DNA from 2 places in the Roseovarius tibetensis genome. Region 2 is predicted to be linked to the other one. Evidence: riboswitches for the same ligand, from Rfam matches in the RefSeq annotation. Region 2 holds a riboswitch; the other holds the start of a gene.
What was found. A riboswitch is a leader RNA that binds a small molecule or an ion and turns the genes downstream of it on or off. The one in region 2 is predicted to bind cobalamin.
Positions count from the first base shown of each region.

Region 1 (3,007 bases), on a different contig from region 2:
GCTCTTCGATGACCTGTCTTCCGGCCCGATCCTGGGACATGTGCGCAGCGGGGCCGATCTTGTCGGGGTCGGCAAGCGTGCGGGGCGGGCCTCGCCCAGGCAGACCCATGTCAGTCAGCTTCTTGTCGACTACGCGCAGATGAACCAGCGCACAGTGCGGCTGAAATCTGGCGACAGCGGCATTTTCGGACGCCTCGAAGAAGAAATCACTGCGCTCAAGGCTGCAGGCATCCCCTTTGAAATCATCCCCGGTGTGCCTTCGGCCTGTGCAGCTGCCGCCGCTGCGGGTATTCCGCTCAGCCGCCGACTGACTTCGCGGCGTGTCCAGTTCATCACCGGGCATGACGTGACCGGACAGTTGCCAGACGACATGAATATCGCAGCGCTTGCCGATCCGACCGCATCCACGGTCGTTTTCATGGGCAAGCGCACCTTTCCCAAACTTGTGGACACGCTGCGCGGAGCCGGGCTGCCCGGAACCACGCCGGCGCTGCTGGCCGAGGGAGTCAGCACCGAGGCGCAACGTATCGAACGCCACACGGTGCAGTCGCTGGCAGACCAGCTGACCCAAGAGGTCAGCGACAATCCGGCGCTCATCCTTTTCGGCTCGCTTTGCGAGGATTAGGCCCAACTTCATCACTTGTTCGCCATCCGATGACCTGCAATACTCTCAATCACGGTGACGTGTTCAGCGTCTTAATAGGGAACCGGGTGCAAGACCCGGACTGCCCCCGCAACTGTAAGCGGCGAGCGTAATGGAAAACCACTGGCCCCTCCGGGCTGGGAAGGCCGGACACGCAGCGACCCGCAAGTCAGGAGACCTGCCGTATAAGAGCGAACCCGCCGCGCATGCGGCGCATCTTGCTGCCGGAGGGGCAGCCATAGAAACGAGGGATACCCCATGCATATCGAACCCGGTGTCGTTGACGGCGCCAAAATGGCATTTGCATATACGACCGCAGCCGGCGCGACCGGCTATACAGCAAAACTCGCACTGGAAGACCTGCGGGCGCATGACGCAGGTTCGTTTGCCGTAAGGACGCTCTTTGCAGCCGTCGGCACATTCGTCTTTTTCGAAGTCCTTCCGCATTTCCCGGTAGGGATCTCCGAGGTGCACTTCATTCTCGGCACGACATTGTTCCTGCTCATGGGAGCCGCACCGGCCGCAATTGGCCTCGCGTTCGGCCTGTTGCTTCAAGGGATGCTTTTTTCCCCGACGGACATGCCGATGTATTTCGTGAATGTCACCACCCTGCTGGTGCCGCTTTTCGCCATCACCGCGCTGGCACGACGGACCATTCCGCAAACCACGGCATATGTTGACCTGGACTATTCCAGCGTTCTGAAACTCTCCGCCATGTATCAGGGCGGCATTGTCGCCTGGGTCGCCTTCTGGGCGTTCTATGGCCAGGGCGCCGGCGCCGAGATATTCCAATCCGTCTGGACATTCGGCGCGGCTTACATGCTCGTGCTCCTTGTCGAGCCGATTGCCGATCTGGGCATCCTAGCCGGGGCCAAGGCCCTGCGCGGGATGGAGCGTTCGCGCCTGTTCACCCATCGGCTGTACAACGCCGCGTAGGCTTGCCATCGCAATCGAAGCTCGGGTCCCGCATACGGGCCCGGGCTTCCTCGTGCGTGGAAACCGACATGACACAACTTGATATCCGGCTCGTGGGCATCGGTACCGGCAGCCTATCGCATATCACGCTGGAGGGGGTACAGGCACTGCGCGACGCCGCCCTGATCCTCGTGCCGCACAAGGGGCAGGGCAAGGACGACCTCGCCGAGATTCGATACCAGATCATAGCGGCCACGGGGTCCCGGGCCGCTGTCGCTCAGTTCGAATATCCAGAGCGCGCTCCCGCCTTGCCCTATCAAGAGCGCGTCGCCCGCTGGCATGACGAGATCGCCCGTCGCTGGCAAGCGACCATCGCGCAGGCCGGGGTCGATGGCCCTGTCGCGCTTCTGGTCTGGGGGGATCCATCGCTCTACGACAGCACGCTGCGCATTGCCGCGCGCCTGCATCCCACCCCCTCCGTCCGGGTCGTGCCGGGCATCACGGCGATACAGGCGCTGACGGCGGCCCATGCAATCCCGCTCAACACGGTGGACGGCGCAGTGCAGATCACGACAGGGCGCCGTCTGCGGGCGTCCGGAATGCCACAGGATCAAGACACGGTGGTCGTGATGCTGGACGGACAATGCGCGTTCCAGCACCTCGATACGGCAGGGCTGCACATCTGGTGGGGCGCCTATCTCGGTTCAGACCATCAAATCCTGCTCGAAGGCCCTCTCCATGAAACAGTCGACCAAATCGTGAAGGCCCGTGCGACAGCACGGGAACGGCACGGCTGGATCATGGACAGCTACGTGCTGCGTCGGGTCTGATCGATCCTGAGCAAAGCAGTGGTGTCTCGAACGCCTGGTCCGAGGGCAAATCCGCAGGCCCCGCTGTAACATCAGTGATCCGGACAAGTCGCACCCGAAGGGCCGATTACGGCGTTATCCCCCCTTATGGGTGCGGATGGCCCCCATTCCACAGCCAAGACAATGGCCTGCGCCCTGCGGCTCGTGGTCCGAAAGGCTTGTTGAATGTCTGCTCATCCGCAGACCAGCCCCCCGTCCACGATCAGCGTCTGGCCGGTCACCGCGCGGGCCCAGGGCGAGGCGAAGAACAGGACCGCGTCAGCCAGTTCCTCGGGTGTCGTTACGTGGCCCAGCGGCGTCTGACCCGCGATCAGGTCAAACACCGCGTCGGGCGTGGCGGCACTGGCGTCTGTGGTGCGCAACAGGCCTCCCGCCACCATGTTGACCGTCACGTCCAGCGGCCCGAGATCGCGCGCGGCCGTGCGTGTGAAGGCCATGAGCGCGCCCTTGGCGGCGGTATAATCGTGATAGGGCACCACCGGGTTATGGAAAAGATTGGTGCCGATGGTGACGACGCGCCCGCCGCCCGTGGCCTCGAAATGCGGCCGCAGCGCGTTGATCGCGTGCAGCGCGCCGCCCA
Region 1 covers NZ_JBPBBB010000017.1:36,649-39,655, reverse strand. Annotated here, with positions in the region: gene cobA (uroporphyrinogen-III C-methyltransferase) at 1-625, shown strand, start outside; cobalamin riboswitch at 661-843, shown strand; gene ACROSR_RS12185 (energy-coupling factor ABC transporter permease) at 902-1,579, shown strand; gene cobF (precorrin-6A synthase (deacetylating)) at 1,648-2,388, shown strand; gene ACROSR_RS12175 (3-oxoacyl-ACP reductase) at 2,601-3,007, opposite strand, start outside.
Region 1: linked by a shared signal. The riboswitch ahead of ACROSR_RS12185 (energy-coupling factor ABC transporter permease) and the one ahead of ACROSR_RS15655 (TonB-dependent receptor plug domain-containing protein) in region 2 are both predicted to bind cobalamin.

Region 2 (3,007 bases):
TTCGGGCCTGCCACGCTTTCGCAAGATCATCTGGCCCACGATGCTGCGGCTGGCCTGGCCCGCCTATACCAACGAGGCGATATTCCTGTTTCACGCCACCACATTGGTCTTCTTTTCCGGCTTCCCGGCATGGCAGCAACGCGGTGACGCGCTTTATTACGCCAATTTCTTTGCCGACAAGACCTTCAATCCCTTCGTGCCCTACCCGATCCTCGCGGGCTATTTCATTCTGCTGACTCTGGTGATCATCGGCATCTTCGGGCTGATCAACCGGCGTCTCAACCGTCACCTGCCGCAAGCGGCGCGGCGCGGTCTGCGATTGCGTCTGAACGTGATCCGATGAGCACCGGTCCGCGGGTCCTGATCCTGCTGCCCGCCGCCGGGGCGTCGTCGCGGATGCGCGGCCGCGACAAGCTGCTGGAACCGGTGCGCGGCCAGCCCCTGTTGCGTGACCGTGTGGCAGCGGCGCTGGATCTTGGGCTGGATGTCGCGGTGACGCTGCCGCCCGACCGGCCCGAGCGTGCCGACACCTTGCGGGATCTCGTCGGCCCACGCCTTCACCTGATGACCGTGAACGATGCGGCGACCGGTATGTCGGCCTCGCTGCGCGCCGGGGCGGATCGGGCGCGCGCGGGCGGTTATGCCGGACTGATGGTGGTCCTGCCCGACCTGCCGGATCTCTTGACGCAGGACTTGAAGACCGTTCTGCAAGCTAATGATTCAAGGTCGATCCTGCGCGCAACCTCTCAGGATGGCCGCGCCGGTCACCCGGTGATCTTCCCGGCCGATGTCCTGCCGACCCTGGCGCGGCTGACGGGAGATGACGGCGCGCGCGACATTCTGCGCACGCATCCCGTGCGCCATCTCGCCCTGCCCGACACACGCGCGACCACCGATCTTGACACGCCCGAGGCCTGGGCGACGTGGCGCGCACGCAACGGCGGCTGACCGGCGGACATTTTCTCTTTGCAATTCGGTCCGGTTTCAGTACCGTCACACCACTTTGGTCCGGGCATGATCTGTCCGGGTAATAGGGAACACGGTGCGGCCCCCGACAGGTGGCCAAGACCGCGACTGCCCCCGCAACTGTAAGCGGTGAGCGAAGCCGGACCCATGTCACTGTCGCGGACCCCGCGATGGGAAGACCCGGCAAAGCCATGACCCGCAAGTCAGGAGACCTGCCGAAGTGATCACCCTATCCGGGCGCGGGGCGCGCACTGGATAACGGTCTTTTCCGTAGTGGTGGCACTTTCACCGTCTGCGGAAAGGTATGCCTTTCCAACGACTTATCGTTTGGAACACCAATGCCGCCACGCGGCACCAATAGGCATGACATGACATATCTCAAGATGACCACGGCCAGCGCGCTTTGTGCGCTCTGCACCACACCCGCACTTGGACAAGAGGTTCTAGACCTCGACACGATCACCGTGACCGCCAACCAGACCATCACCCGGCTGGCGCGCAGCGGCTCAACCGTCGAGGTGATCGATGCAGATGCGATCCGGTCCGCGCCCCGCGCCCGCATCGGCGACGTCCTGACATTCGAGCCGGGCATTTCCGCCTCGGCCAACGGGCCGCTTGGCACGACCTCGACATTGCGCATCCGGGGGCTTGGCGGGGCCTATGTGCCGGTATTGATCGACGGCATCGACGTGACCGACCCCGCCAGCAGCGGCGGCGGCTTTGATTTCGGCGGGCTGACCAATGCCGGGCTGGGCCGGATCGAGGTGCTGAAAGGCTCGCAATCGGCGCGCTACGGTCTCAACGCCGTGGGCGGCGTGGTCAACATCGAAAGCCTGCGCCCCACCGAGGACGGCGTGCACGGCTTTGCCGAGGCCGAGGCCGGGCAATACGCCTTCCGGCGCGGCGTTCTCGGCCTGACCGCGCGCACCGACCGCACCGATCTCGCATTCTCGATCAGCCGGATCGAGACCGATGGCTTTTCGGCGTCGGCCTTCGGAACCGAGGATGACGGGTACGAGGCGACACAGGCCAATCTTTACGCACGCCACCAGCTTACCGACACTTTCGCGGCGGGCCTCAGTGCGCTTTACATCGACAGCCGCGCCGAGTTCGACGAGTTCGGCGGCGATGGTGCGCCCCCCTTCGACGAGTACAACAACCGCGAGGTGACGGGCGTGCGCCTGTTCACCGAACTGGACACAGGGCCGGTCACCCACGAGCTGTCCGTGTCGACCTTCGAGACGGATCGCGTCAGTTTTTCCAACGGCACCGGGGATCGGTTCAAGGGCGAACGCGACCGCATCGAGTATCGGGGCAGCTATGATCCGGGGGGCATCTGGACGCTTAATTTCGGCGGCGACTACACCGAGGAAGAGGATCTCAACCAGACCATCGACCTGACCGGCCTGCAGGCGGAACTTCTGGTCGCCCCGCTGCGGACCCTCGATCTGGCGTTCTCGGTGCGGCATGACGATCATTCGAAATTCTCGGGCGAACTGTCGTCGCGCGCGGCCCTTGCCTGGCGGCTGCAGGACGACGTGATCCTGCGCGCCTCGGCCTCTGACGGGTTTCGCGCGCCGACGCTGTCGCAGCTCGACCCGTTCTTCGGCAACCCGGACTTTCAGCCCGAAACAAGCACCAGCTATGATATCGGCCTGGAAAAGCGGTTCGCCGGCGAGGGCTTCGTCCGCGCGACGGTCTTCTACACGGAAATCGACGACCAGATCGCCTTCGATGGCAATTCGACCCGCTGCGCCAGCAGTTTCGGTTGTTTCGAGCAGGGCGATTTCACCGGCGAGGGGCTGGAACTCTCAGGACGCTATGTCATCAACGATGCGCTGGTTCTGAACGGGGCCTACACCTATACCGATGCGCGAGAGAACGATGTGCGCGCGGCGCGAGTGCCGCGTCATGACGTGGCGCTCGGACTGGACGCGCAGGTCTCGAAGAACCTGTCGGCGCAGTTCACCGTGCAACATGTTGCGGATATCGAGCCGTCGGGCTTTGCTCCTGCGGCCAACAAGGTGGGCGATCACACCTT
Region 2 covers NZ_JBPBBB010000030.1:29,936-32,942, forward strand. Annotated here, with positions in the region: gene ACROSR_RS15645 (ABC transporter permease) at 1-343, shown strand, start outside; gene ACROSR_RS15650 (nucleotidyltransferase family protein) at 340-948, shown strand; cobalamin riboswitch at 988-1,200, shown strand; gene ACROSR_RS15655 (TonB-dependent receptor plug domain-containing protein) at 1,335-3,007, shown strand, end outside.